3 regions of the Streptococcus tangpeifui genome follow, and region 1 is predicted to be linked to each of the others. Evidence: predicted binding sites of a transcription regulator. Region 1 holds the regulator's gene; each other region holds the start of a gene.
The links. Region 1 encodes HrcA, which represses chaperone genes, less so after heat shock. Its sites were predicted from a motif close to TTAGCACTCNNNNNNNNNGAGTGCTAA; they were not measured.

Region 1 (10,599 bases):
AACTGTTAAGAAGACGGCCTTTAAGATTACCCGCATTGGTCAGCTGGTCGGCAGCTTGGCTAGTGAGAGACTGGGAGTTAAATTCGGTATTGTTGATCTCTCCTTGGCTCCAACGCCAGCGGTAGGAGATTCGGTGGCTCGGGTTCTGGAGGAAATGGGACTTGAGACTGTCGGTACCCATGGGACAACAGCAGCCCTAGCCCTTCTCAATGATCAGGTCAAAAAGGGCGGAGTGATGGCCTGCAATCAGGTTGGGGGTCTGTCTGGCGCCTTTATTCCAGTATCTGAGGATGAAGGTATGATTGCTGCAGTGGAGGCTGGTTCGCTTAATCTGGAAAAGTTAGAAGCTATGACAGCCATCTGTTCGGTTGGTCTGGATATGATTGCTATTCCAGAAGATACTTCAGCCGAAACCATTGCTGCTATGATTGCTGACGAAGCTGCTATCGGTGTTATCAATATGAAAACAACTGCTGTTCGCCTGATTCCTAAAGGCAAAGAGGGAGACACCATCGAGTTTGGCGGTCTCCTTGGCTCTGCTCCAGTCATGTCAGTCAATAAAAAGTCATCGGCAGATTTCATTGCCCGCGGCGGACAAATCCCCGCTCCAATTCACAGTTTTAAAAATTAGCATTTGCTTCCTCACCAATCTTGGTGGGGATTTTTTTTCTACTCTCATTTTAAGATACTGATTGGTGGTAAAACTAATGGTACTTATATTCTTTGAAAAACCAAACTTGACCAAGTACGATTTGTACTGTTTACTGTTGATGATTTGAGTTATCAAATTTTTTATTGCCAACCTTATTTTGATAAAGAGGAAAGCGCGCTTCTTTATTACTGAAGGCAGAGTTTATGCAGACGTTATATCGAAAAATCCTGCCTGAGTCGGTCAGATTGAGTGGACAAATCTCTGTCTCGCTTAGGTTATCTCTATCTTCAATAAGAGCATCAGTCTGGCAAACTAATAAAAAACGGATTGTCTTTCCGTATTATCATGGAGTTAATTATTACTGGAACCATGATATCTCTGCCATCGTCGCCTGTTTAGCAATAGGGCTAACGCCAGAAACTGTTCACTAATATTTATGAATAATAAGCGTCCTACGTTTTTCATTATTGTCATTAGCGTCTTATTTATCAGCTATTTTTATTTCCTTAAATTTGTTATAATAGAAAGAAAATCAAGGAGAAGGGCCTTATGACAAAAACACGCTTATTTATTGCCCGCCATGGTAAAACTATGTTTAACACTATTGGGCGGGCTCAAGGTTGGTCTGATACGCCACTGACTAAAGAAGGTGAGCGGGGGATTCAGGAACTTGGCCTAGGCTTAAAGGCAGCAGGTCTAAATTTTGTTGCTGCCTATTCTAGTGATAGCGGTCGGACCTTGCAGACTATGGAAATTATTTTACGAGAAATGGGGCAGAGTGACATTCCTTATAAGCGAGATAAGCGAATTCGTGAATGGTGCTTCGGCAGCCTTGACGGTGGTTATGATGCGGAACTCTTTAACGGGGTCGTGCCAAGGGTTTTCGATAAGCCAGTTGAAGAAATGACCTACCAAGATATGGCTGATGCTATTCTAGCAGTTGATACAGCTGGTTGGGCTGAACCTTGGGAAATTCTGCGAGATCGAATTCTATCTGGTTTTACTGACATTGCTAAAGAAGTTGAGAGCCGAGGTGGTGGTGATGCGATCGTGGTCAGTCACGGGATGACTATTGGTACTTTAATGGGCTTGATTGATTCCAGTCTTCCAAGGAGTTTAGCTCTCGATAACGGTAGCGTCTGTCAGGTAACTTATGAGTCTGGTACATTCCATATTGAAGCGATCGGAGACATGACTTATCGACAAAAAGGTCGAGAAATTTTAGCAAAGGAGAACCATGAAAAAGTCTAGTCGCAACTTTTTTATCGTTGTTATTTTAGGATTAGTCGTCATTTTTAGTTTTGCCTTCCTGCATGATAAATTGGCCTCTCGGTCAAATCAAACAGGAGCCAGTCAGTTGGCTAAGGTCAAAAAAACTAAGAAAGTTGAATTGAGCTCGGATCTGCCTGATGTTTCAGCAGATGATTGGCAGTTAATTGTGGTTAATCGTGACAAGATTACTAAGGAACTTAATCCTGATTTGACGGTTATTGATAATATCAAAGTGGATTCGCGGATTGCGGACAAGGTCAAAGAATTTTTGGCAGCTGCACAAAAGATTGATAGCAGTGAGCATCTGATTTCAGGTTACCGCAGTGTCGAATATCAACAGGAACTCTTTGACTCCTATGTTAAGCAGGAGATGGCTAGCGACCCTAGTTTGAGTCAAGACCAAGCTGAGGAAAAGGTTAAAACCTATTCCCAGCCAGCCGGAGCTAGTGAGCACCAAACAGGATTAGCAATTGATATGAGTACGGTTGACAGCCTCAACGAAAGCGACCCTAGCGTTGTAGAGCAACTGAAAAAGATTGCGCCGGATTATGGCTTTGTTCTTCGTTTTGAAAAGGGGAAGAGCAATTCGACTGGGGTTGATTATGAGGACTGGCATTTCCGCTATGTTGGTAAGGAGTCAGCCAAATATATGACCGAGCATAATCTGAGCTTGGAAGAGTATGTGGCCTTATTGAAGAATTAGGATAGGAGGATGGAATAATATGCAATCAAGGCTCAAGTTTCGGCCTTTCATGATCGTTTTTGGGCTTGTTTTAGCCCTTATTCTTCTGCCTCTCCTGTTTAACATGAAAACAAAGGCTGCCAATACTAAGGTTAGCACTTCTTATACAGAAGCTTCCTTCATTAAAGAGGTTGCTCCGGTAGCCCAGAAGTTATCAAAAGCCTATGGCGTTAAAGCTTCTATAATTATTGCTCAGGCGGCTCAGTCATCCAATTATGGCTCTAACTTACTGGCTGTGCGCTATCATAATTTCACAGGTACCTTAGCTCAGCCTGGGCAGGCTAAGATTGTTTTAACCACTCAGTCTTATGAAAACGGTCAGTGGCAGACGGTTAAACAACCTTATGCTATTTATACCAACTGGCAGGATAGTTTGACGGCTTATCTTGAAGCTATCTCTTCGGGTATGTGGGGAAAGCAGCTTTACACTATCCTAGCCACAACTGAAGAGTATGTTACGGCAGCTCAGGCTCTGCAAAAAGCAGGAGTCAATGCAGATCCTGACTATGCTAATAAGCTTATTACGATTATTCGGGAAAAAAATCTTACTCAGTATGATAGTTAGCATTTATTTTTTATAAGGACAGCCGAATTAGCACTCTTTAAAAAAGAGTGCTAATTTTTTGTGCTTTTCTCTTGACAGTTGGTTTTAGAGCGGTATAATAGAAACATAAATTAGCAGACTTAGTTTAAGAGTGCTAATAAACTTTTGGATTGGAGGTCCGTGATGATTACCCAGCGGCAAAATGACATTTTATCCATTGTGGTTGAGCTGTTCACGCAGACACACGAACCTGTCGGATCCAAGGTTTTACAAAATTATATTGCTTCTAGTAGTGCCACCATCCGTAATGATATGGCTGCCTTAGAAAAAATTGGCCTCTTGGAAAAGGCGCACACATCTAGTGGTCGCTTGCCAAGTCGTCAAGGTTTTCAGTATTATGTTAGTCATCTCTTAAATTTTGAGAGGATTGATGAAGCTGATGCTTATCAAGTTATCAAAGGTTTTGATTTTGAATTTTTTAAACTGGAAGATTTGTTGCAAAAGGCCAGCGATCTTTTAGCAGAGTTGACAGGGTGCACAGCAGTTGCTTTAGATGTTGAACCAAGCAATCAACGCTTGAGTGCTTTTGATATTGTCAAGCTCAGTCATCACGATGCTCTAGCTGTCATGACCTTTGATGATTCCAATACGGTCACCAGTCAGTTTGCTATTCCTAAGAATTTTCTTGATGAAGACTTAGTTACTTTAAGCGGTTTAGTGCGTGAGCGGTTTTTGGGACAAACAGTCATGGAGATCCATTATCGGATTCGAACCGAGATTCCGCAGATTGTTCAGCGCTATTTTAAGACAACAGACAATGTCTTAGAATTATTTGAGCATATTTTTAAGGAAATGTTTGTTGAAAAGCCGTTTTTAGCTGGCAAGGAGAATCTCCTCAAGTTTTCTGATGATCAGATCTACCGTTTCTTTGACAAGACCCAAGAATTAGCTTTGGAAATTCGTCAGTTGCTTCAAGAAGATAAACCTTATGCCATTCGTCTGGCAGATGAGAACCAAGCCGGTTTGATTTCTTTAACACAGCTGTCCTATAAATTTCTCATTCCTTACCGAGGTTTCGGCAGTTTAAGTCTATTTGGACCCGTGACGATTGATTACCAACGAGCATTCAGTCTATTAGGAATTGTCAGTCGAGTTTTGACTATGAAATCAGCTGATTTCTATCGTTACCTTAGTAGCAATCATTATGAAGTCAATTAATAACATTTAATGAAGGAGGCATTATGTCAGAAGATATTAAAAAAGAGGAAGTGACCGAAGAGACTCAGGCTTCTGAAACGGAAGACAAGTTGCAAACAGAAGCGGCCCCTGAGGAAACTACTGAAAAAACAGAATTGGAAGCAGCTTTAGAGAAAGCTGAGGATTTTGAAAATAAATTCTTACGGGCTCACGCGGAGATGCAAAATATTCAGCGACGTGCCAATGAAGAGCGTCAGCAGCTGCAAAAGTATCGTTCACAGGATCTCGCTAAGGCAATTTTACCTAGCCTGGATAACTTAGAGCGTGCTTTGGCGGTTGAAGGCTTGAGTGATGATGTGAAGAAAGGCTTGGAAATGGTACAAGAAAGCCTGATCCAAGCTCTCAAAGAAGAAGGCGTGGAAGAAGTAACAGTCGAAAGCTTTGATCACAACCTTCACATGGCTGTTCAAACCTTACCGGCTGATGATGAGCACCCAGCAGACAGCATTGCAGAAGTTTTCCAAAAGGGCTACAAACTGCATGATCGCCTGCTTCGGCCAGCCATGGTGGTGGTATATAACTAGTCAATAATGATGGGCATTAAAACGCCTCACCATTATACGGCAACCACTATGGCGGATTGCCTAGACTCCTTACTAGCTCGATAGCAAAATGGTATCGATTTTGCTATCTCACGTTGTAACTATGCAATGATGATAGCTAATAAAAATAAACTTGTCCGAAATGACAGTAAACTACTCGCAACAAAGAAAGAAGCAAGCCAAAGGCTTGCCCAAAGCGATATTTTTCGCCGTGGTGATAGTCAGATAACAAGTCGGGTTATCTGACAGGGGATTTTTGAGACTTTAGGCTCAAAAATTAGCCATGAAACCGAAGGTTTGCTAGCGTCCCCACCACTTAAGAAAAATATCAAAAAAACTTATAATTAAAAAAGAGGAAAATGAAAGGAATTGAACGTTGTTGTCAGTCGCTAGAGGAAGAAAGCGATGCTTCCTCCCTCTCCCGATTGAAAAGTCCACCGGACTATTTCAACGTTCTTGGTATCTTATACTATGTCTAAAATTATTGGTATTGACTTAGGAACAACAAACTCAGCAGTTGCCGTTCTTGAAGGAACTGAAAGTAAAATTATCGCTAACCCAGAAGGTAATCGTACAACTCCTTCTGTTGTCTCATTTAAAAACGGAGAAATCATTGTCGGTGATGCGGCTAAACGTCAAGCGGTGACTAACCCAGATACGGTTATCTCTATTAAATCTAAGATGGGGACTTCTGAAAAAGTTTCTGCTAATGGTAAAGAATATACTCCTCAAGAAATTTCAGCAATGATTCTGCAATACATTAAGGGTTATGCTGAAGATTATCTTGGTGAAAAAGTTGAAAAAGCTGTTATTACAGTCCCTGCTTACTTCAACGATGCCCAACGTCAGGCAACGAAAGATGCTGGTAAAATCGCGGGTCTTGAAGTCGAACGTATCGTCAACGAACCAACCGCAGCAGCTCTTGCTTATGGTCTTGATAAACAAGATAAAGATGAAAAAATCTTAGTGTTTGACCTTGGTGGTGGTACTTTTGATGTCTCTATCCTTGAATTGGGCGATGGTGTCTTCGATGTATTGGCTACTGCTGGTGATAATAAACTAGGTGGTGACGATTTCGACCAAAAGATTATTGACTACTTGGTTGATGAATTCAAGAAAGAAAACGGCATTGACCTGTCAACTGACAAGATGGCTCTGCAACGTTTGAAAGATGCTGCTGAAAAAGCTAAGAAGGACTTGTCAGGTGTCACCCAAACACAAATCAGCCTGCCTTTCATCACTGCCGGTGATGCTGGACCGCTCCACTTGGAAGTCTCATTAACACGTGCTAAATTTGATGATTTGACTCGCGATCTGGTTGAACGTACCAAGACCCCTGTTCGTCAAGCTTTGTCTGATGCTGATTTGAGCCTGTCAGAAATTGATGAAGTTATCTTGGTTGGTGGCTCAACGCGTATCCCAGCAGTTGTTGAAGCGGTTAAAGCTGAAACAGGTAAAGAACCAAACAAATCTGTGAACCCTGATGAAGTCGTAGCTATGGGTGCTGCTATTCAAGGTGGTGTTATCACTGGTGATGTCAAAGACGTCGTACTTCTTGATGTGACCCCATTGTCACTTGGTATCGAAACCATGGGCGGTGTCTTCACGAAGTTGATTGACCGCAACACAACTATCCCAACCTCTAAATCACAAGTCTTCTCAACTGCGGCAGATAACCAACCGGCCGTTGATATCCACGTTCTTCAAGGTGAACGCCCAATGGCAGCGGACAACAAGACTTTGGGACGCTTCCAATTGACAGATATTCCAGCTGCTCCTCGTGGTGTGCCACAAATCGAAGTAACATTTGATATTGACAAGAACGGTATCGTATCTGTTAAGGCTAAAGACCTCGGTACGCAAAAAGAACAACACATCGTTATCAAGTCAAATGACGGTCTTTCTGAAGAAGAAATTGAACGTATGATGAAAGATGCGGAAGCTAATGCTGATGCTGATGCTAAGCGTAAAGAAGAAGTTGACCTCAAAAATGAAGTTGACCAAGCTATCTTTGCAACAGAAAAGACTATCAAAGAAACCGAAGGTAAAGGCTTTGACACTGAACGTGATGCTGCTCAATCAGCTCTTGATGATCTTAAGAAAGCTCAAGAAGACAACAACTTGGACGATATGAAAGCTAAGCTGGAAACCCTTAACGAAAAAGCCCAAGCCTTAGCTGTTAAAATGTACGAACAAGCTGCCGCAGCTCAACAAGCCGCTGGTGGAACTGAAGGCGCAGCTGATGCTGGATCATCAGATAAAGGTGACGATGACGTCGTAGATGGTGAGTTTACTGAGAAGTAAAAACCTTCGGGGAAGGTTTTTAGCCCCTGAGCTTAGAAACTAGAAGCGAAGGGTTCAGGTTCGAAGGACTGTTTTATCTCGAGCTTAGAAATTCGAGAGCAAGGCAGATTCGGGGGATTGTTTTAGCCTGCGAGCCAGAAGCTAGAAATAAGCAGTGGTTCACTGGACTGTTTTATTCTGAGCTTGGAGATGTGAAAGCGAGATAGCAATTGTACTATAAAACCAACTGCAGAGGTTGCAAACCAGCCTCTGTTTTTGGGTAATAGCGTCAGCAACAAAAGCGGTCGAAGACTGCACAGCTGATAATTTTTGCCGTGGTGAGAGTAACAGTAGCTTTAGCTTGTTATGAGGGGATTTTTGAAACCTTTGGGTTCAAAAATAAGCGATCCAGTCGCACTACATCAGAAAATGATCAAAAATAACCTTTTAAACATATAGAAAGTAAGAGTGTTCGTAACTGAGCACGGGCTAGGGATTGTGCCAAAAATATAGATTTTCCTAGGATACAAGTATTGTCGGACGGCTTTCTATTTTTGGGGATCTCTTAGGAGTTTGTCCACAGAAAAACCTTTATAGAAAGGAATTGAACCCGCCCTAAAAGTTGTGTAAAAGGGATAGATCGTCTAGAAAATAAGCATTTTCAGCCGATTTACTATTTTCACTTTACTTTTTACGGGGTTGGTATCTTAAATATGAACAATCAAGAATATTACGATCGTCTGGGGGTGTCAAAGAACGCCAGTCAGGACGAAATCAAAAAAGCCTATCGGAAAATGTCCAAGAAATACCATCCTGACATCAACAAGGATCCAGGTGCTGAGCAAAAATATAAGGATATTCAAGAGGCTTATGAAACTTTAGGCGATGAGCAAAAACGGGCTGCTTATGATCAGTATGGACCTGATGGTGCCAATGCAGGTTTTGGCGGTGGTTTCAGCGGCTTTGACAGTGCAGGCTTTGGTGGCTTCGAAGATATTTTTTCTAGCTTCTTTGGCGGTGGCGGAAGCAGTCGTAATCCCAATGCACCGCGTCAAGGTGATGATCTGCAATATCGTTTGAACCTGAAATTTGAAGAAGCAATTTTTGGGGCTGAGAAGGATGTTACCTATAACCGCGAAGCGGAATGTCACACCTGTCATGGTTCAGGAGCTAAGCCTGGAACCAGCCCAGTGACCTGCAGTCGCTGTCATGGTCAAGGGGTTATTAATGTTGACACTCAGACACCTCTTGGTATGATGCGCCGTCAGGTTACCTGTGATGTCTGTCACGGTACCGGTAAGGAAATCAAGGAGCCATGTAGCACTTGTCAAGGTACTGGTCATGAAAAGAAATCTCATAAGGTTTCTGTTAAAGTTCCTGCTGGTGTCGAAACGGGCCAACAAATCCGTTTGCAAGGTCAGGGTGAAGCTGGTTTTAATGGCGGTCCTTATGGTGATCTCTTCGTTATTATCAATGTTTTACCAAGTAAGCAATTTGAGCGGGATGGTTCAACCATCTACTACACGCTCAATATTAGCTTTGCTCAGGCCGCTCTGGGTGATACTGTAGAAGTGCCAACTGTCCACGGCGATGTTGAGATGACGATTCCCGAAGGAACTCAAACAGGTAAAACTTTCCGTCTCAGAGGCAAGGGAGCTCCTCGCTTGCGTGGCGGTGGTCAGGGAGATCAGCATGTGACGATTAATGTTGTCACCCCGACTAAGCTTAATGATGGGCAAAAAGAGGCCTTGCTTGCCTTGGCAGCAGCCAGTGGTGAAGGCAGTATTCAGCCTAAGAAAAAGGGATTCTTTGATAAGGTCAAAGATGCCTTTGATGGTGAATAAACTTATGATGAAAGAGTAGATTTTATAGGTCTGCTCTTTTTTATGGAAAGAGAACTTTTATAGTGGATTGAAAAAATAGAACAAAGCAAGGTAATCCAGATAAAACGCCCCAATTTCGCGTTTTAGGATTCTGTTAAAGGAGTTGCTCTGATTTACATCAAACAGTTTAAATCTGCCGTGGGTTTAATACAATTACTATAAATAGCTGTGCTAGTTGACTGTCTCAGCTTAAATCTGTCTGGGGACAGTTTCTCTCCTTTTCCCTAGGCAAGCCTAACTTATCGTGTTAAAATAGGGCCATGGTAAGATATAAGGCAGTTATTTCCTACGATGGGACTCTTTTTGCTGGCTTTCAACGCCAGACTAAGGAGCGTTCGGTCCAAGAAGAATTAGAAAAAACCTTAGAGCGGTTAAATAGTGGAAGACCAGTCAAAGTACATGGAGCTGGTCGGACTGACAGCGGTGTTCATGCCTATGGTCAAGTTATTCATTTTGATTTATCTCAAGTCCGTGATGAGGAGAAATTACGCTTTGGTCTGGATACTCAATCGCCTGAGGATATTGATGTCGTTAGTGTTCAGCAGGTTTCGGATGATTTTCACGCCCGCTACACTCCTCACAGCAAGACCTATGAATTTCTAGTGGATACTGGTCGGCCTAAGAATCCCATGATGCGGGCCTATGCCACTCCTTTTCCCTATGCAGTGGATCTAGGGGCTATGCAGGAAGCGATGGCTGATTTGATTGGTACCCATGACTTTACCGGCTTTACAGCTTCTGGGAGTTCGGTACAAAATAAGGTTCGTACTATTACTGAGGCTAAGGTCGAGCGGGACAGCAAAACCGGCTTTTTGATTTTTACCTTTTCAGGCAATGGTTTCCTTTATAAACAGGTGCGCAATATGGTAGGGACCCTTTTGAAAATTGGCAATGGACGCATGTCGGTCAGCCAGATTAAGACAATCTTGGCGACCAAGGATAGAAATCTAGCAGGTCCGACAGCAGCAGGCAATGGCCTTTATTTGAAGGAGATTATCTATGATGACTAACATTTTAGCTATTTCGGGAAATGATATTTATAGTGGTGGTGGGCTTTATGCTGACTTGACGACCTATACCCTCAATGGTCTTCGGGGATTCTTGGCGGTGACCTGTCTAACAGCTATGACAAACAATGGTTTTCAGGTCTTTGCGACAGATCCAAAGGTCTTTCAAGCCCAGCTGAATAGTCTGCAAAAGGTTGATTTTGCTGGGATTAAACTAGGTCTTTTGCCTAATGCTGAAATTGCTGAGGCTGCCCTATCTTTTGTCAGGTCGCAGGTCGGTCTTCCCATTGTTCTGGATCCTGTTTTAGTTTGTAAGGAAAAGCACGATGTGGCCGTCAGTGCTCTGAGAGATGAGCTTTTGAAATTTTTGCCTGATGTATCTATTGTAACACCAAATTTAGCAGAAGCAGAAATTCT
Region 2 (10,599 bases), 360 kb from region 1:
TTCGATACCTATCTGACCAGCAAAAACGGGGGCCTCGTTTCTTATAACGCGACTACAGTTTCAACCTATAATGGGGATTACATTTTTGCCTTCGCTTCTCCTGCCCATCCTTCTTTGACTTTCAATATTAATAAAAAAGGGCAGGCCGTTGAAGTCAGAATTGATGATGATGACTACTTCAACTATTACCCTGCTGAAATGGAAGATCATGTTCCGTTCGATGATTTGAAAGCTAAATTTTTTGTCAAGGATCAAGAACTGACTATTGTTTATTACGATGATGATCAGCCTTATTTCAAGGAAACTTACAAGTCAATCTCAGGGGCTCGAGCTAAAAAAGCTAAGCGCAATGCTAAAGACTACTATATTTCCTACAAAGATTTCTACAATAAAGTCAATGGCAATGATTCAGATGACTATTCAAATCTTGATGACTCTGATAACAGCGACTTCCAAGCAGGTTAAAAATCCCAATCCTTGAGACTCGTCTCAAGGATTTTTTAGTAGAGCAAGCCACACTGACTGAGCCACTTGTTCCTCAGTCAAAAGAGATTATCGATTCGTTCTTTTTAATCATAAAAAAAGAAATGACCTGGCATTTGGCTAGGTCATTTCTTTTATTTGCTAATTTTTCTCCTAGAAAGGTAGGTTCACATAGTTAAGCAGATAATTAACTCCCCAATGAAGAGCTAGATCACATGCGTAAATGATCACGGTAAAGAAGAATGTATATTCTAAGATAGCCAGAAAATCTTTCCAGCGTTGTTTAGGCGTTGGCCAATTGGTGTGCTCTAGGATTTGAAAAATTCCTGCTAAAAATTTCACGATGTCTCTCTCCTTCTGCTCGTTTGTTAGCGAGTTTCTTTATGTAAGGTATATTTTTTACAGTGTTTACAATATTTATTGACTTCCAAGCGTGTCGGTTTAGGAGTAGAACTCACAGCAATTGAATAGTTTCGTGAGCCACATTCCGAACAGGCTAGGCTTGCTTTTTTCTGCGCCATAGCTGGCCTCCCCTTTTAATCCCAATTATTTTACCATGATTTTAGCTGATAGGCAAGTTGAGGCACCAGGCAGGGAGGTATCATATTTGATTCAGTCATTTTAAGTGAGGCAGTAAAAAGTTTGTTTTCTGACACCTGCACTTCTTAACACTGCTCAGCTTGCTGCTGACGGCTAGCCCTTTATTGGAACCAGCCCTTGACGGTATCCCAAGCATCTCTAGCTTTATCCACCAAACCAGAATCATCAACAGCCTTGTTAACCTTATTTTTAGCATCCTCCGCAGCATCTTGAATCTTATCAATAATATCTTTGGATTCATCAGAATTACTGCTGCTATCTTTATTACTAGCATCGTAGGTTAGACTTTGACCGTCTGATGCATAGGCGTTCTGCTGCGTAAACTCTGTTCCCTTGGTATAAGGGAGGATATAGCTGGCTGTCTGACTAAAGACATTGTCCGAAGCCCCGTAGTCATCAACAATATAATGATTTTCATCGGTATGCTCGAAGCCCATCCATTGAGCAATGACCACATCAGGCGTGTAACCAATAACCCACTCATCACCAATCAGATCCTCGTTGAAGCTGGTTTCAGTGGTCCCGGTCTTACCCGCCATGGTATAACCATAGGCATTGGCACTGACCGCTGTACCATTGGAGAAAGTGCCCAGCATCATGCTGGTCATTTTGTCGCTGACCGATTTGCTGATAACACGAGAAGAAGCTTTCTTGTATTCCGCTACAGGTTTCCCTGAGGCGGTCTCAATCTTAGTAATAAAGTGAGCTTCATTCATGACTCCATCATTAGCGAAGGTCGAATAAGCCTGAGCCATTTCCAAAGGATTAGTAGTCACACTACCACCCAGAGCAACTCCGAGATTTTTCGGAACTTTATCCATATTTAAACCAAACTTCTTACCATAGTCAAAAGCAGTGTCCACTCCCATTTCATGCAAGAGGTAGACAGCTGGGATGTTGTAAGAATTGGCTAAAGCTTGATACATAGGAATTTTATCAGACTCAATACCTGCATAGTTAGACGGAGCATAGCCATCGTAATCCTGAACCGTATTGGGCAGATCTTCGTCAATATCATAACCCTCTGAGATAGCTGGGGAATAAACCACCAGAGGCTTAATAGTCGAGCCTGGACTCCGCGACGATTGAGTCGCATAATTGTAAGCCCTAAAGGTTGGATCTTCTGTCGAATTAAGGCGGCCAACCAAACTGCGGACCCCACCTGTCGACGGATCGACAGCAACACTGGCCGATTGGGCTGATGAGCCATCGTAAGGAGAAGTTGGAAAGATTGAAGCATCTGAATAGACTGTCTGCATCCCTTCTTGATAGTCAGGATCTAATTCTGTATAAATCTTATAACCATTATTGAGAATATCTTTCTCAGACACTCCATATTTATTGATGGCTTCATTGACCACAGCATCGAAATAAGAGGGATAATTATAGGACTCATTCTTACCCGAGTAGGTGTCCTGCAGACGGCTGGACACATTCACCGCCTTAAAGGATCTAGCATCAGCTTCTTTGAGGAAACCGGCATTGACCATATTCTGCAAGACAGTATCACGGCGGTTGGTCGCATTCTCTTTTGAGTAGAGAGGATTATAAATTTCTGGACCCTTAAGCATACCTGCCAAGGTTGCAGCTTCATCAATGGTTAAATCGGCAGCTGAGGTGCCAAAATATTTTTGACTGGCATCCTCAACTCCCCAAACTCCGTTACCAAAGTAAGCATTGTTGAGGTACATAGTCAGGATTTGTTTCTTAGAATATTTCTTATTGAGCTCAACAGCCAAGAAGAATTCTTTGGCCTTCCGCGTAACCGTCTGCTCCTGACTAAGGTAAGCATTTTTAGCCAACTGCTGGGTAATAGTTGAACCGCCACCAAACCTACCGGCTGTAAAGACTGCCAAGAAAAACCGCTTGTAGTTGATCCCATGGTTTTTGTAGAAACTGCGGTCTTCCGTTGCAATAACCGCATTTTCTAAGTCATCGGAAATCCGATCCAGTTCAACATAGGTTCCCTTGTTACCCATGAGGGTACCTGCTTCCTTACCTTTACGATCATAAATAACCGTTGAGGACTTGAGAGCATCCTGAAGGTCAGAGACATTGGTCGTCTTGGCCAGATAAAAGAGGTAGGCTGCTGTAAAGAGGACAAAAAGGCTAACTCCTAACAGTAAAATTCGGCTGAGATTGTAGCGACGCCAGAATCGACGAATCCAAGACTGCTTGTCAGGAATAATAACCTTAAGAAAAGCTAGTTTGGGATACTTCTCAACTAACTTATCTAGCCGGCTCTGATGATGGGTTCGACTACGATGATAGTCACTTTCATGAACTGGAACCGACTCCAGTTTTTGAGTCATGGACAGGCCATTATCCTTATCAGATGGTCCAGCCTTAACAGATGGTTTCCTATTTTGCTTCTTATTTGAAATCAAAGTCAAGAACTTACTGCCAAGTTTCTTGGCTCCCTTTTTGATCATTTCTAAAAATTTCATAGCCTTATTATAGCAAGTTTCTTCCAAAAACCTAGAGAGAAAACGTCTTTTGTGTTAAAATCAAAGTCATGAAATTTCTCATCCAACTGCCAACTTCCTTTCCGCCAACGACTGTCAAAGATCTCTTGGAAAATCATTGGCTGGTCCCGCGAAAAATCCGTCATTTTCTTAGGACCAAGAAGCATCTCTTAGTCAATGGTCAAAGCATTCACTGGCAAAGCCAAGTTAAAGCCGGAGACAATATTAGTCTGATTTTTGATGAAGAAGATTATCCCAAGAAAAATCTCCCAATGGGGCAAGCTCAACTGGTGGACTGCCTCTATCAAGACCAACATTTGATTATTGTCAATAAACCTGAAGGGATGAAGACGCACGCTAACCACCCCAATGAAATTGCCCTCCTCAACCATGTTTCAGCTTATGTCGGAGACACCTGCTATGTGGTTCATCGGCTGGATAAGGAGACCAGTGGTTTAGTCCTCTTTGCCAAAAATCCTTTTGTCCTGCCTATTCTTAATCGATTGCTGGAAGATAAGAAAATTTCCCGACAGTACTGGGCTCTTGTTCAAGGAAGGTTAGCAAAAGAATCCATGACCTATCGTGATAAAATTGGCCGAGATCGCCACGATCGGCGAAAACGGCTGGTAACCGCCAAAGGACAGACTGCCATCACCCATATTCGTAAGCTAAAGGAATTTATTGGTCCTAAAGGAACCTGCACTTTGCTCAACTGTCAGTTGGAAACTGGTCGCACCCACCAAATCCGAGTTCATCTTGCCCACCATGGTCACGCCATTATTGGGGATCCGCTCTACAGCAAGGTCCCTGCTGAACGGCTCATGCTTCATGCACATGAACTCAGTTTTCTCCATCCTTTCAGCGGGGAAACAATCACCGTCAAGGCTCAATCTCCTAGCTTTGAAAAGGGCTTGCCCAAATAAGGCAAGCCCTTTTTTTATTTCCAGCAGATTTCGATTTAGGAGAATTTTTCAATTTAGGGCTTTACAAATTTCAGAAGATCCATTACACTTATTGTAGCAAGAGAATAGTTCAATTAGACAACAACACTAAATAACTTATGCTATCTTTACTTCCCACAAAAAATTATCGTTCGAAGGAGAACAATTATGAAACGCAGTGAATTAAAATCCCGAGCCAAACAAAAGCTTTCTGGTAATTGGAAATGGGCTATCGGGGTTGTTGCCATCGTTTGGATTATTCAAATTTGTCTTCAAATGAATAGCATCCATGATATCCTAACCACAAAGGAATTGCTTACTCATCATAATGGCCTTATCACTGATGTACATTTCACTTTTTATGCTTCACCCTTGGTACAGACCGGAGGCCTAGTCCTTGGCCTGATTGCTGCTAGTACTATTCTGGGCTTCCTGCACTTCAGTGACAACCGTAAGGATGAAAATGTTCTGACCAGCGTTTTCGCAGGATTTACGGAAGGTCGTATTTGGGCCTTCATTCTGACTTGGATTCTTCAATATATTTTTACACTACTTTGGACTTTGCTCCTCATTATTCCTGGCATCATCAAAGCTTATTCTTATGCCATGTCTATTTATATCGTTGATGATCTTAAACGGCAAGGAAAAAATCTATCCGCTACTGAAGCAATTACCAGATCTAAGCATTTGATGAAGGGACACAAATGGGAACTTTTCGTCCTTGATCTCAGTTTTCTTGGTTGGTGGTTCTTAGCAACCCTAACCCTTGGAATCGGCTATCTCTGGCTCTACCCTTACATCCTAACGACACGCGCCGAGTTCTATCGCTGCCTCATTGCTCAAAATCCGACTGTCTTAGCAGATTAAAAGCTACTCCCATATTGAAAACGGAAGGTTCAGATGAGCCTTCCGTTTTTATAAGTTAGTGAGGAATATAGTTCCTTCATCATAGCAAGCCAGCCTAATCTTTCAGCTAGTGTTGATAACTAGAAAGCCATTAACCTTACGATACAAAAAAGAGACAGCTGATAACACTGTCTCTTTTGAATTAGTAAGAGAGATGGAGGCTGGACAAAACTCGTCCAGTGTTCCTAACCTCTTGCACAGGGGTGGGAGTGAAACGATCTGGAGAGAGACCGTTTCAGGTCACTCTAGAAATTAAGAAATGGTGAGAGCCAAAATTTTCAACTTTTGGGTTGATCCCACTCCCGTTAACTATCAGCCTTCTTTGCTGCTTAGATAATTTTTTTCTATTACATCATGCCGCCCATCATACTTGGATCCATTGCTGGGGCAGCTGGAGCTTTTTCTTCTGGATGATCGGCAACAACGGCTTCAGTTGTCAAAATGAGGCTGGCTACAGAAGCTGCATTTTGCAGGGCTGAACGACTAACTTTGACAGGATCAATGATTCCTGCTTCAACCATATCTACCCAGCTTCCATTGGCTGCATTAAAGCCTGTACCAACAGCGCTAGCTTTAAGTTTTTCGATGATAACGGAACCTTCATAGCCAGCATTACGGGCAATTTGACGAACGGGTTCTTCAAGCGCACGCAGAACAATGTTACGGCCAGTTGCTTCATCCCCTTTCACATCAAGAGAGGCAACTTTTTCAATGACATTAACAAGGGCTGTACCACCACCGGCAACGATGCCTTCTTCAACGGCAGCGCGGGTTGCATTAAGGGCGTCTTCAATGCGAAGTTTCATTTCTTTTAATTCTGTTTCAGTCGCAGCACCAACCTTGATAACTGCAACACCGCCAGATAATTTTGCCAAACGTTCTTGCAATTTTTCACGGTCAAAATCTGATGTTGTTGTTTCCAATTGTGACTTAATCACATTGACCCGTTCTGCGATTGCATCAGCTTGGCCAGCTCCTTCAACGATAACTGTTGAATCCTTATCAATAGTGATTTTAGCAGCTTGACCTAGCGAAGCGATACTAGCATCTTTAAGTTCCAAACCAAGATCTTCCGTAATAACAGTACCGCCCGTTAAAATAGCGATATCTTCCAGCATAGCCTTGCGGCGGTCACCAAAGCCAGGCGCCTTAACAGCTACGACATTAAAGGTACCACGAATCTTATTAAGAACCAAAGTAGGCAGGGCTTCACCATCAACATCGTCTGCAATAATTAAAAGAGGACGGCTAGTTTTAAGCACTTCTTCTAAAAGAGGAAGGACATCTTGGATATTTGAAATTTTCTTATCGGTAATCAAAATGTAAGGATTATCAAGATCAGCAACCATTTTTTCGTTATCGGTTACCATGTATTGAGAAAGGTAACCACGGTCAAATTGCATCCCTTCAACAACGTCCAATTCAGTCTCCATACCACGAGACTCTTCAATGGTGATGACACCGTCGTTGCCAACTTTTTCCATAGCTTCTGAAATGTATTCACCAACTTTTTCAGAACGTGAAGATACAGCGGCAACTTGCGCAATAGCTTCTTTACCAGAAACTGGTTGAGCGATAGCTTTTAGACCTTCAACAGCTGTTGCAACAGCTCTTTCGATACCGCGACGGATACCGATTGGATTAGCTCCTGCTGTTACATTTTTAAGCCCTTCGCGAACGATGGCTTGGGTTAAAACGGTGGCAGTTGTTGTACCATCACCAGCAATATCATTGGTTTTTGAAGCAACTTCTGAAACCAATTTGGCTCCCATATTTTCAAAATGATCTTCTAACTCGATTTCCTTAGCGATAGTTACACCGTCATTTGTAATCAAAGGTGAACCAAAGGATTTTTCCAAAACAACATTACGGCCTTTAGGGCCAAGCGTTACCTTAACGGTATCAGCCAAAACATCGACTCCGCGGACCATTGCAGAACGCGCATCTGCTGAAAATTTAATATCTTTTGCCATTTATTATTACCTGTCTTTCTTGTTTATATATTGCTTAGATTAGTAACCTTAGGAGAGGTAGCCCTCGGAATTCTTCACGTTTCCATGTTCAAGAACACCTAGAACTTTGCATTTTTTCTCCAACAAAACCGACCTAAGGTTCTTTTTATATTAGATACTAGTAAGCTGACAATTTTGAATGGGATTCGGCCTTACTCTTAGCTAAGAATAGCCAAAATATCAGATTCACGGACGATGGAAACTTTATCATCACCATCCTTAACATCCAAACCAGCACCATTTTCAACCAGAACTTTATCGTCCTTAGCTACACTCGGAGCAATCAAATCTCCATGCAGTGTCCGAGAGCCTGGCCCAACGGCTAAAACAGTTGCTGTTTTAGTAGCTTCATGTGAGCTACCTGCCAAAACAAAACCACTAGCTGTGGTTTCTTCTACTTCTTCAAATTTTACAACAATACGATCACCTAAAGGTTTTAACATTGTCTGACCTCCATTAATTTTTTAGCACTTCAACAGTTCGAGTGCTAATTACATTTATTATTGTAGCATTTGGTCAAAATTAGTCAAGAAAAAACTCTACCAATTGGTAAAGTTTTTCTGCATGCTAAAAGTTAGACATCCTCAGAATTCTCCGCGTGAACTCTTAGAGAATTTCTTCTTGTAGAACCTTGGCAATGCCATCGTGGTTGTGGTCCAAGGTAACCTTGCCAATTCGATTCTTCAGAGCTTTGGGAGCATTGCCCATGAGGACGCCATAACCGACAGTTTCCAACATTTCTAAATCATTATAGTTGTCGCCAAAAGCCAAAGTCTCATTTATAGGAACTCTATAGTAGTCAGCTAAGGTCTTAACTGCCTGACCTTTATCAATTCCTGCTGCCATGACTTCAATCAGATGAGCAGCAGATTTAGCGATGGATAGATCAGGATAGCCCCGCTTGAGGGCCTGCAAAACTTGGTCGGTCCGATTAGGTGGACACATGACTAAAACCTTGTGGGCTTCTTTAAGACTGTCCAACTGATCAAGGTCAGCAACTTGCGACTCTAAGTTAACCACCACTTCTTCATCGTGAACCAAATCATGGCCCTGATGGGATGAGTACCAATCACTATAACTATAGATGTTCCAAGCCAGATCCTGCCCCAGATTTTCAACCGTCTGGCAGACTGATCGAATCTCAGACATGGCTATAGTCTTACTGTCGACAACTGTCCCGTCTTGAGCCTGAATCAAGGCACCATTGTAGGCAATAATGGGACTGAGAATACCGATGTTATCAATAATTGGGCGAATGGCTTCAGGCATTCGAGCAGACACTGGCACAAAATAGAGCCCGTTATCTACACAAGACTTGATAGCTCGGGCAGTCGCTGGGGTTACCTGATGGTCTTGGTTAAGAAGAGTACCATCTATATCACTGAAAATTATTTGCATAAATCAGCCTCCTTGACCTAAATTACTTTTATTATAACATTTTCTAAGCTTGTATTCGTATGATTTCTAAGGCCATAATCATTCCGTTATATAAATGTACAACAAAAGCATATAGTATTGTCAAGAGGAGGCGGAAATTAAAATATTATCTTGATGGACCATTGATTGTAAAAATTTATTGATTAATCCAGTGATTAAATGGTCTCCGCTTAATATCGTAGTTTGAAGTAGCATTACCAAATTATTGTAATGAATTATAGTTATGTTGATGGAAAAATATTGTGTAACGTAAAAAAATTAGTTAGCTTTTCTATTTGTTAACCTTTTCTGTTGAGAGTTTTCACGTAAAAAGAAATCGGAAAGTGGGCTATTTATCAAATTTAAAAATTCTTTTGAAAATTTTTCTGGGGGAATTGGAAATTCTTCGGATATCCATATCTCGATAAGTGCTAAAACGCTATTAACTAACCATTTAGAAATAAAGATATTATCTAATTGAAAATTATGACAGTTGATCGTCAGCTCTTTTAGTATCCATTTATAATACTTTTGTTGAAGATATTTTCTCCATTTGGGATCAGCCGCAGTTGAATAGAGATATCTTAGCCAGCTTTTGTTGTTATACAATTCTGGGATTATCACATAACATAAAAAACAATCAATTGTTTGGCTACCATCAAATTCAGAAAATAGACTATCAATTTTTCTATCTGTCGCAAATTGGATATAATCAATAATTTCTTCATAGCTATTAAAGTGATTTTTGTAGATAGTTTGTCTAGTTATACCAGCTTCTCTAGCTATTTCAGCAAGAGAGAAAGATGAACGTTCAGGATATTTTGAAGCCAATATAAAAAATGCATTGATGATATTTTCTCGAGTTCCTTTTGTCATTGGTTTACTCCTATTTTTTTACATATTGTGAACTAAATAACATCATATTACAGTAAGTTTATAGCAATTAAGGGCTTTTTGCAAATTAATATTTTTACACTCTGTCAAAAAATCACTATTGAATGTTTGGTGTTTTAGGAATAATATTTAATTAGAAATTATGATAATTATGAGAGAAATCAAAGGATTTTTTATATGGTTAGGTGAAGGTGATATTGTTATGCAACAGAAGACAAAAATGCTTAATATCTTAATAGTGGTAGGATTCATTTCATTAGCCGCCTTTAATATTCATTTTGAGATTAGCTTTACTGAAAATCTAATAGTAATAATGGGTCTGCTGATCCTATTATTTCTGGGAAATTATTCTGGGAATACTCATAAAAAAAGAGAGTCCAAATCTTTAAAAGTTAAGCAACATAAAAGAACCAGTATGCCATTATTTTTGTTCTTTATTTTTCTTGCTTGTGAATTAATAATAATGATTATAATGATTTGCTTTAATAATAGTCTTCCCCTAAAAAGTCAAAAGTTACTAGCCTGTTTATTGTGTGTTTCAATATTCTGTATGGTAGCAGCAGGATATAAATTTGAAGTTAATAGATTTCAAACCTCTAAGACATTTTCAGAGGTTAGAAAATTTGGTATAGCTATAAATCCTAAGCATCCCATAGGGCGTATAATTTATGCAAGTGCATTTGTTCTGATATTAATTATATTTTGCCTATTGTTAATTTTCGGACCAACCAATTAATTCATATAATTGAAAGGAGTATGTGTTATGAGTGACAAACGAATTTTTGGTGATTCTTTAAGAAATATGGATAAAGAATCTAAATTTAGTTTAGATATGCCAGAAAATATTGCAGATGTGATGACTTTAGATGTTTTATCTGGTCA
Region 3 (10,599 bases), 700 kb from region 1:
TGCCCAACCTGTGCCGTAAAGCCCAGCTCTTCAATCAATTCTCGTCCCAAGGCAGTTAGCTTGTCTTCATCAGACTCAATCTCACCGCCCGGCAGGAACCAGGCTCCATTGGGGGCTTGGACCAGGATGATTTCTGTCTGATTCTGATTGGGGATGACAGCATAGACCCCATAGCGGGCAACATAGTTTTTTCCAGCCTCTTTTTGGCCAAAAGTAGGAGTGGACATGGGAATTCCTCATCTTTAGATTTTCTGAGTTTATTATAACATAAGAGAGTCAGATGCTTGCTCATATTTGCCGAAAAACTTGTTAAAAGGAGTCCTTATAAGAGATGCAGAACTGCTCTCTTATTCTCAAGATAAGGATGTTCAATAACTGCTGTGGCAACCATTTAATACTACATAAATAGAATGAATAATAAATAAAAAGGAATGGGATCAATCCAAAAATTGAAAATTTTGGATTGTATTCCCACCCCGCAAGTTGACTAGGTTTTCCGTTTTGGCACAAGGCCAAAACGGAAAAATCAGTTACAGTGGTTCATTGCTGCTAAAGTACCTCAGAAACTGGGTAAGACTAGGTTGGCATGGCCAACAAGTCTTACTCTCACCACTGCACCTAGACAATAAAAATAAGGCTGAGAACTTTTGTCTCAGCCTCACCCTATACAGTTGGCTGTTTTTTGCCCAGCCCTCTAAGGTATTTTACTTAGTCTGTAGAAGAACTTTCTTCCTTACTGGCGATGTTTGCCTCAGCTTTTTTAGCAGCCTTAATGCTAATCTTACCATTTGAGGCCATGACAGCTTTAAAGTTCTTTTCACTTGGATTTTCCAAATAAAAGTCAGTGATCGCATCTTCAATATACTCTTGAATCGTTCGACGCAAAGGCCTTGCTCCCATCTTAGGATCATAACCCAGATCAACTAATTTTTCTTTAACTTTATCCGTTACATCAAGGTGGAGATCATTGCTGGACAGACGCTGATTGACATCGTCTAGCATCAGGTCAACGATATGAAGCAGATTTTCCTTACTCAAGGCCTTGAATTCAATAATACCATCAAAACGGTTCATGAATTCTGGACTGAAGAAGTTACTGAGTTCGCCAAGGACAGAGTTGGTCCGACCTTCACGGGCCGCTCCAAAACCAACAGAAGCTTCTGCTTTACCAGTACCAGCATTAGAGGTCATGATAATAATGGTATCCTTGAAGCTAACAGTCCGGCCTTGACCATCTGTCAGACGACCATCATCCAAGACTTGCAGGAACATGTGCATAACATCAGGATGAGCCTTTTCAACTTCATCTAGGAGGATGAGGGAGTAAGGATTGCGACGAACCTTTTCGGTTAATTGCCCAGCTTCTTCATAGCCAACATATCCTGGAGGGGCACCGACCAATTTGGACACAGCGTGTTTTTCCATGTATTCCGACATATCAAAGCGAATCATGCTGTCGGCTGAACCGAAGAGCTCAATAGCCAATTGTTTAGACAGTTCTGTCTTACCAACACCGGTAGGTCCGACAAAGAGGAAGCTACCGATTGGCCGATTGGGAGCACCCAAACCAACACGATTTCGACGGATGGCCTTAGCAATCTTATCAACAGCATCGTCTTGACCGATAACGTGAGCCTTGAGGTCACTAGCTAGATTAACCAGTTGAGACTGCTCTTTTTCTTTGAGATTACCTACTGGAATATTGGTTTTTTCTTCAACAATGGCTTCAATATGTTTTTCGGTGATGACAGGAATATCTTGCTCATCCAGCTGTTGGGACTGCATTTCCTTATATTTAGCGATTTGATCGCGGAAGTAAGCTGCTTTTTCAAAATCTTCTTCACGAGTGGCTTGGGCCTTGAGATTCTCAGCTTCCACCAACCTTTTGTCAATTTCTTTAGGATCAACAAAATTAAGAGTCAAGTTCATCTTTGAGCCAGCTTCATCCAAAAGATCGATAGCTTTATCCGGCAAGAAACGGTCTTGGATATAACGGTTAGAGAGGACGGCAGCAGCTTCAATAGCGTCATCGGTGTATTTAACATGGTGATAGTCTTGATATTTTGGCTGAATACCACGCAAAATAGTGATAGTTTCTTCCACAGAAGGCTCATCTACCTTGACAGGCTGCATTCGTCGTTCCAGAGCGGCATCTTTTTCGATGATACGATATTCATTGAGGGTAGTTGCTCCAACCAGTTGCAGATCACCGCGAGCTAGGGCTGGCTTTAAGATATTACCAGCATCCATGCTGCCATCTGTTGTACCACCAGCACCTACGATTTCATGGATTTCGTCAATGAAAAGAATAACATCTTGCCGCTGGCGAATTTCTTCCATTAGCTTTTGCATGCGCTCTTCAAATTGACCTCGGATACCAGTTCCTTGAACCAAGCTGACCACATCCAAGCGGATAACCTGCTTGCTCTGCAATTTTTGTGGCACATTACCATCAACGATCTTTTGCGCTAGGCCTTCAACAACAGCGGTTTTACCAACACCAGGTTCACCAATTAGGACAGGATTATTCTTGGTCCGCCGGTTGAGGATTTCAATGACGCGGACAATTTCCTGATCGCGGCCGATGACAGGATCGATATCGCCACGACGGGCCATATCAGTAATATTGATACCAAACTCCTCCAAGATACCTTCGGGTTGCTGAGGCTGAGCCTGAGAACGACGTCCCCTATTAGCTCCACCATTATTGCCTCCACGGTTACCACCATCGCGTCCTGCCTGTGTTTGTGGGGAATTAGGCAAGTCTGGGTTAAAAGCCCTGAAGTTGTTTAAATCGCCAAAGAAATCATCAAAGAAAGAATCCATGGATTGATTCTGTGGATTTTGGCTAGTTAAATTACTGTTGAGAATATTTTCTGGATCAGCTTTCATAATTCGGTAGCAGTTTTGACAGAGATCAATCTGCTTTTGCTGACCATTAACGTTTGCATAGAGATGTATGCTCGCATCGTTGAGCTTACAATTTTGACATAACATAGTAAACCTCCGATCTTGACCTATAGTCAATATTGGTCAAAGTCTATGCTGTTATTATAACATTCAAACTATAGAAAGCAAGCAAAAAGATTGAATTTTAGCAGACAAATCTCAAGAGTGCTAAAAACAAAAGCTAAATGAATAAAATACAGATATTCCTTGACAAATAGCTGAATTATTGTAAAATTATTGTATAAAAATACAAGAAAGAGAAAATATATGGCTAAATCATTTTTAAAAGAGATAGATTTTACTAAAGAAGAGCTGCTGGAACTGATTGAATCAGCTGCTAAATTTAAGAAGCTTAAGAAACAAAAGCAGGTTCACAGATACTTGGAAGGACTCAACATCGCCCTAATCTTTGAGAAAACGTCAACCCGGACACGTTCCGCCTTCACAGTAGCCGGTCAAGATTTAGGAATGAATGTAACCTATTTAGGAGCAGGTGAAACCCAGTTAGGCAAGAAAGAGTCGGTGACTGATACGGCCAAGGTCTTGGGCTCCATGTTTGACGGTATCGAATATCGGGGCTTTAAACAGGATGATGTCGAAACCTTGGCTAAATATTCTGGCGTACCTGTTTGGAATGGCTTGACTGATACCTGGCATCCAACCCAGATGATTGCAGACTTTCTAACCCTTAAGGAGCATTTTGGAAGCTTGGAAGGTCTGAGTATCGCTTATATCGGAGATGGCCGCAACAATATGGCTAATTCTCTCCTAGTCACCTCTGCCATCCTTGGTGTTAACTGCACCATTATTGCTCCTGAGAGTCTGCAGCCGGATCAAGCGATTGTCGATCTGGCCAAACAGCACAATACTGGAGCCAAACTGCTGATAACTGACGATCCAGCAGCTGTTAAGGGTGTAGATATGATTTACACTGATGTTTGGGTTTCTATGGGAGAAGATATAGATTTTAAGGATAGAATCGATTTGCTTCTGCCCTACCAAGTTAATCAGAAACTCCTAGATATGACGCAAAATCCAGAAACCATCGTCATGCACTGCCTACCTGCCTTTCATGATCTCAATACAAGCATTGGTCAGGAAGTCTACGATAAATATGGTTACAGCGAGTTAGAAATCACCGACCAGATTTTTCAAAAATTTAGCCCAATCATTTTCCAAGAGGCTGAGAACCGCCTGCATGCCATCAAGGCCATTATCTACCAATCTTATTAATAGGAAAGAATTGATCCTTAAAACCTTGTGTATGGTTCTGCTTTACAGAGAATAAGTGAATTTCAGTTTAATATAAAGGATAATACTGGCAAAACAGGGCAAATTTGGCTATTTTAGGGTTTCCACCTATCCCATTCTCCTAGTTTATGGTAAAATGAAATTGATTAAAAGATTAATGGAGCAAGGAGCAAAAGTAGTAGCTGGAGATATTTAGATTTCCAAGCTCCTTGTATCTTAGCTAAGGAGAATTTACATGGAATCACATTTGGTGAGAATCATTGATCGTCTCAATTTGATGACGACAGATGGGAGTAATCTGAAACGAAATTTTGAACGTGACGGTGTTGTTGTTGCGGAAGTTTCTTTTGCGAACGATCCTGAAAATGGTCCTGTTTTCACGTTGCGTGATGTCAAGGCACGTGAGACTTACACCTTCGATAGCATTGACCTAATCGCTATGGAAATCTATGACCTGCTTTATTAAGATAATCATAGAAAAATCGGGCTTTTTAGTCCGATTTTTTTATGGCTTCCAGCCAGTTTTTCTCAGAGAGAAAAACAAGAAAACCACCAGCTAGGCTGGTGGCAGATAAGGCTTTTAGTTTCCATTTATTTTTAGTCCGAGAGTGGGGCTCAATCAGTAAATTGTGATAATATCGCGATTTTGATTTTCCCCGTTCTCTATTTTAGGGCTCAGATCTCTGCCACATTCTTGTTTTTAGGTGGCAGGCTTTGGCAGTCTATCCCCAGACTACCAAAGTCCACTGGAGTATTTCAATCCCACCTAGGTACAGTTGATCTTGGTTTTCTCAAACAGTCTCCCAGACTGTTTGACCTATCACTTGCACAGTACTTAAACCAGTTACAGAAAGCCAATCAGCAGTGGTTCATTGGTGCTAAAGCACCTCATGAACTTGAACTGTGCAGAGATGAGACTTCTTGGCGTATCCAACAAGTCCTACTCCCAACAACTGCATCGATCTGGTAAATCTAGAACAATGTTAACGAGTCTGGACTTTTGCCCCAGACGCAAATAAACCGCCTATTTAAAGGAGAATCATAATTAGATGTTCATCAAGAAATAATAACAGGCAAATTTAAGTGGTTATCCTTATCTAAAACTATTGTGGACTTGGAGGTATCTTAGCTAATGGTAGATTTGAAGTTTTAGCAATGGCTGTTTTGTATGATTAATGATACAAGAAAAACCAATCTTTACGAGAAATTTTAGTACCTAGATCTCTTGTTTTAGATGAAATTTGGAGCAGTATGATTCTGTTCCTCTGCTGATTTACAGAAAATACTTGACAGTATTGTGAAATAATGTACAATATTCCTGTAATCGATTACAAAAAATAATTATATATAGGAGGAAGTGATATGAAAGCAGTTGTTGTAAACCAAGCATCAAATGGTGTTGAGGTAGTGGATCATGCTTTACCGACGGTTGAATATGGAGAGGCACTTGTGAAAGTTGAGTACTGTGGTGTTTGTCATACCGACTTGCATGTTGCTCATGGAGATTTTGGTCAAGTGCCTGGACGTATTCTTGGTCACGAAGGTATTGGTATCGTCCAAGAAATTGGCGAAGGTGTTGAATCGTTAAGAGTCGGTGATCGTGTCTCTATTGCATGGTTCTTCGAAGGATGCGGCCATTGTGAATACTGTACAACAGGTCGCGAAACCCTCTGTCGTTCTGTTAAAAATGCTGGCTATAACGTGGATGGCGGTATGAGTGAATATGCAGTTGTTACTGCTGACTACGCTGTCAAAGTGCCTGAAGCTTTAGATCCTGCTCAAGCCTCATCGATTACCTGTGCAGGTGTAACTACTTACAAAGCTATTAAAGAAGCAGGAGCAGCTCCTGGTAAATGGATTTGTATCTTTGGGGCTGGTGGTCTTGGCAACTTAGCGGTTCAATATGCTAAAAAAGTTTTCAATGCGCAAGTTGTCGCTGTAGATATCAACCAAGATAAGCTCAATCTGGCTAAAGAATCTGGCGCAGATATTATTGTCAATGGCAAAGAAGTTGACGATGTTGCTGCCTATATTCAAGAGAAAACAGGTGGTTGTCACGGGGTAGTGGTAACCGCAGTTTCAAAAGTTGCCTTTAACCAAGCTATTGATAGTGTCCGTGCGGGCGGTACAGTAGTGGCTGTTGGCCTTCCATCAGAATATATGGAACTTTCTATTGTAAAAACTGTTCTTGATGGCATTCGTGTTGTTGGTTCGCTCGTAGGAACACGAAAAGATTTGGAAGAAGCCTTTGATTTTGGTGCGCAAGGATTGGTTGTACCGATTGTTGAAACAGTTGATGTGGATACAGCACCTGATGTCTTTGATGAAATGGAAGCAGGCAAAATTCAGGGTCGCAAGGTTCTTGATTTCACTAAATTAGCTTAAGCATTAACCAGACTGCCTAGTAATTTGTGGTAATCCACGATTAATACTGGTGAGCAGCACTTACCCATTCCGTATCACTGAAAAACGCTCTAGGTATTTATCCTTAAAGTTGGACTAAACTATAATCTAACAGTGAGGATACAGTCCATAGTGGAGCGTTTTTTTTTACGATTGTCAAAGAATATTAAAAGGTTTCTTGTTGTAGATGCAACGACAAGAAATGGAAATATAGCCATGCATAGGAAAACACGGCTGCTGACAAAGAGGGAGAAAATGAAGAAAGAATCGCAGATCCAATAAAGGCAGAGGGACACTTTGTCTTCTAAATCCATCTAAGTTAACAATAAAATACTACAAAGGCAATTGATGATTTTCTTTGCGCCAGCTCAGAAAAATTCCCAATGGCTTTTTATTTACCTTCTAGTTATTTTTTCCAGAAAAATATGCAGGAATTTTGAGGAATTTCGAAAATTATAAAATAACATTGTATTATTATACATTTTATGGTAGAATGATTTACAAATTTATTGATGAGGCGTCTTCTTTTAAGTCAGTTGCCCGTCATTAGGAAACAGCCGATTGGCTATTTAAAAATAGGAGTAAATCTGTGCATTTCGATTTTTCTTTTTTACCCAAGTATTGGGGTTATTTTAACTATGGTGTTCTTGTCACCATTATGATTTCTATCTGTGTGGTTTTCTTTGGGACCATTCTTGGTGTACTGGTAGCTCTTGCTAAGCGTTCGTCTATCAAAGTTTTGAACTGGTTGGTGAGCTTTTATGTCTGGGTCTTTCGCGGGACTCCTATGGTGGTGCAAATCATGATTGCCTTCTTGTGGATGGACTTTAAAAACGCACCTTCTATTGGATTTGGAACAGTCGAACTAGACTTTTCACGCCTAATTCCAGGTATCATTATCCTCTCGCTTAACAGCGGGGCTTATATCTCTGAAATTGTTCGAGCAGGGATTGAAGCCGTGCCTAAGGGACAAACTGAAGCTGCCTATTCTTTGGGAATTAAGCCTGGAAAGGCTATGCGCTATGTGGTCTTACCACAGGCCTTTAAAAATATCCTGCCGGCCTTGGGTAATGAATTTATCACCATCATTAAGGATAGTTCGCTCTTGCAAACCATTGGAATTATGGAATTGTGGAATGGTGCCCAAACTGTTTTGGCAACGACTTACGTTCCTTTGGAGCCCCTCTTGTTTGCAGCCTTCTACTACCTCATGCTGACAACCATCTTAACGGCTGGTCAGAAGTGGCTTGAAAATCGTCTCGGGAAAGGACAAAAAGCATGACAGATACCTTGATTAGCATTAAAAATCTGCATAAGTATTTTGGACAAAATGAAGTTCTTAATGGGATTGATTTAGATATTAAAAGAGGCGAAGTTGTCGCTATTATTGGTCCGTCAGGATCTGGTAAATCAACCTTTCTTAGGACCATGAATCTGTTAGAAGTTCCTACCAAAGGGACTGTCAGTTTTGAAGGTGTTGATATCACTGACAAGAAAAACGATGTTTTCAAAATGCGCGAAAAAATGGGGATGGTTTTCCAGCAGTTTAACCTCTTCCCAAATATGAATGTACTGGAAAATATCACCTTGGCGCCAACTAAAATCAAGGGCCAATCCAAGAGTCAGGCGGAAAAGAAAGCCTATGAGCTATTGGAGAAAGTCGGACTCAAGGACAAGGCTAAGGCTAATCCAACCTCACTTTCAGGTGGTCAGCAGCAGCGGATTGCTATTGCCCGTGGTTTAGCTATGGATCCAGATGTTCTTCTCTTTGACGAACCCACTTCTGCCTTAGACCCTGAAATGGTCGGAGAAGTTTTGGCGGTTATTCAAGATTTGGCCATGTCTGGTATGACCATGGTCATCGTCACTCATGAAATGGGGTTTGCCCGTGAGGTCGCTGATCGTGTTATTTTCATGGACGGCGGTATCATTGTCGAAGAGGGCAGTCCTCAAGAAGTATTTGAAAATACTAAGGAAGAGCGGACTAAGGACTTCCTCGGGAAGGTCTTATAAGCAGCCTAGAGATTAGAGTGATCTAGTTTTTGGTCTAGTTTGGATAATAATCGGAAAAAGGAGCGAAAGATTATAATTTTTCGCTCCTTTTTGAAATGATTCCAATCTTCTTTAAACGCCTATCTAATGGGCTTTTCTATGGTATAATAGTAACAGTAAAATTTTTTCTTGTCAGCAAAGGAGGTCCTGATGATTTTACAAGAGGCAGACTTAAATAAGTCCTATCAAGTTGTCAGTATTAATCTGCCAGAAGATAGCCTGCGTCACCTCTCTAATCTGGGCCTCAGGGTAGATACGACCTTAAAAGTCCTGTCTAAGACCAAGTCCAGTGCCATTATCCTCTTAAAAGCTAATCGTTTGGCTTTTGACACATCAATATTAGCTAATATTGATGTAGCTGATTTAGCTGAGGAGGAAGAAATTCTCCCCTTATCGGAATTGAAAGTCGGTCAGTCTGCGTATGTTGAAAATATATATGCTCTCAATGAGGCCAAGCGCCGCTTAATGGATATGGGCTTGACCAAACATACTAAGATTTATTTGCGTAAAGTAGCACCGCTTGGGGATCCTATCGAAATCAGTCTGCGAGGTTACGAATTGACCTTGCGGAAATCAGAAGCTCAAATGGTTAGTGTTATTAGAATCAAGGATGAGGAAGGAGACAGGGAATGACAGAAATTGCTCTTATTGGGAATCCCAATAGTGGTAAAACCAGCCTGTTTAATCTGCTGACGGGAACCAACCAGCAAGTGGGGAATTGGCCTGGTGTTACCGTTGAGAGAAAAAGCGGTCAGGTTAAAAAATTATCAAGTGTAACTGTTCAGGATTTGCCAGGCATCTATTCGCTTTCTCCTTATAGCCCAGAAGAAAAGATTGCCCGCGATTATCTCCTTAGCAACCATTCGGATGCTATTTTAAATGTGGTTGATACAACTAATTTGGAACGAAATCTCTATCTGACGACCCAATTGATTGAGACAGGCATTCCAGTTACCCTTGCTCTCAATATGAGTGATGTGCTCAAGAGTCAAGGGAAGGCTATTAATGCTGAAAAACTATCCTATCAATTAGGCTTACCAGTCATCGCAACCAGTGCCCTGAAGAATACTGGTGTTGACAAGGCCATTAAAAAAGCCAGTCAGACTACCAAGGCTAGTGTGGAGACCATCCAGTATCCAGCCTATGATGATAAATTTGAGGCAGCTTTGGCCCAAATTATTCAAGTGCTTGGTCAAACAGTACCTCAGAGGTCCAGCCGCTTTTATGCCATCAAACTCTTTGAGAGGGATCAACTGGTTCAGGCAGAAGTCAACCTCTCCCCTTTCCAAAAGAAAGAGATTGATGACATTATCAAGATTACTGAAGAAGTCTTTACCGAAGATTCAGAAACGATTGTTGTTAACCAGCGTTACGCTTTTATTGAACGTGTCTGTCAGATGGCTCAGAGTCAGGATGACGACTTTAAGATGACTCTTTCTGACCGTATTGATAAGATTGTGACCAATCGGATTTTAGCCTTGCCGATTTTTGCTATGGCTATGTTCATGGTTTATTACCTCTCTATTCAGACGGTGGGCACCTTTGGAACAGATTGGGTCAATGATGTCCTCTTCGGTAGCTATATTCCTGATTTAGTCACCAACATTTTACAGGATTTACGGGTGGCCGACTGGCTCCAGTCCTTAATTGTGGATGGGATTGTTGCTGGGATTGGGACTGTACTGGGGTTTTTGCCCCAAATTTTTGTTCTTTTTGTCTGTCTAGGCATTCTGGAAGACATTGGGTATATGAGTCGGATTGCTTTCGTCATGGATCGAATTTTCCGACGTTTTGGTTTGTCAGGAAAGTCCTTCATTCCGATGCTGATTTCAACAGGTTGTGGTGTACCGGGAATTATGGCCAGCCGAACTATTGAAAATGAGCGGGATCGTCGTATTACTATTATGACAGCAACCTTTATGCCTTGCTCAGCTAAACTGTCCA

Region 2: the regulator HrcA is predicted to act here: its motif matches at 7,872-7,898, upstream of groES (co-chaperone GroES).
Region 3: the regulator HrcA is predicted to act here: its motif matches at 3,095-3,121, upstream of ACFSN5_RS07875 (ATP-dependent Clp protease ATP-binding subunit).

Annotation. Positions count from the first base shown of each region.
Region 1 is NZ_CP172427.1:151,830-162,428, forward strand. Features, by position in the region: gene ACFSN5_RS00865 (PFL family protein) at 1-631, shown strand, start outside; gene ACFSN5_RS00870 (histidine phosphatase family protein) at 1,202-1,903, shown strand; gene ACFSN5_RS00875 (M15 family metallopeptidase) at 1,890-2,627, shown strand; gene ACFSN5_RS00880 (glycoside hydrolase family 73 protein) at 2,647-3,231, shown strand; gene hrcA (heat-inducible transcriptional repressor HrcA) at 3,394-4,428, shown strand; gene grpE (nucleotide exchange factor GrpE) at 4,452-4,991, shown strand; gene dnaK (molecular chaperone DnaK) at 5,481-7,313, shown strand; gene dnaJ (molecular chaperone DnaJ) at 8,006-9,136, shown strand; gene truA (tRNA pseudouridine(38-40) synthase TruA) at 9,436-10,185, shown strand; gene ACFSN5_RS00910 (bifunctional hydroxymethylpyrimidine kinase/phosphomethylpyrimidine kinase) at 10,175-10,599, shown strand, end outside.
Region 2 is NZ_CP172427.1:2,055,731-2,066,329, forward strand. Features, by position in the region: gene ACFSN5_RS09450 (hypothetical protein) at 1-465, shown strand, start outside; gene secE (preprotein translocase subunit SecE) at 637-825, opposite strand; gene rpmG (50S ribosomal protein L33) at 852-1,004, opposite strand; gene pbp2a (penicillin-binding protein PBP2A) at 1,185-3,530, opposite strand; gene ACFSN5_RS09470 (RluA family pseudouridine synthase) at 3,599-4,471, shown strand; gene ACFSN5_RS09475 (DUF975 family protein) at 4,658-5,356, shown strand; gene groL (chaperonin GroEL) at 5,743-7,368, opposite strand; gene groES (co-chaperone GroES) at 7,566-7,850, opposite strand; gene ACFSN5_RS09490 (Cof-type HAD-IIB family hydrolase) at 8,014-8,805, opposite strand; gene ACFSN5_RS09495 (TetR/AcrR family transcriptional regulator) at 9,103-9,699, opposite strand; gene ACFSN5_RS09500 (hypothetical protein) at 9,869-10,453, shown strand; gene ACFSN5_RS09505 (hypothetical protein) at 10,481-10,599, shown strand, end outside.
Region 3 is NZ_CP172427.1:1,711,729-1,722,327, reverse strand. Features, by position in the region: gene ACFSN5_RS07880 (NUDIX hydrolase) at 1-227, opposite strand, end outside; gene ACFSN5_RS07875 (ATP-dependent Clp protease ATP-binding subunit) at 709-2,997, opposite strand; gene argF (ornithine carbamoyltransferase) at 3,217-4,182, shown strand; gene ACFSN5_RS07865 (DUF1797 family protein) at 4,436-4,666, shown strand; gene adhP (alcohol dehydrogenase AdhP) at 5,563-6,585, shown strand; gene ACFSN5_RS07855 (amino acid ABC transporter permease) at 7,193-7,885, shown strand; gene ACFSN5_RS07850 (amino acid ABC transporter ATP-binding protein) at 7,882-8,616, shown strand; gene ACFSN5_RS07845 (ferrous iron transport protein A) at 8,806-9,288, shown strand; gene feoB (ferrous iron transport protein B) at 9,285-10,599, shown strand, end outside.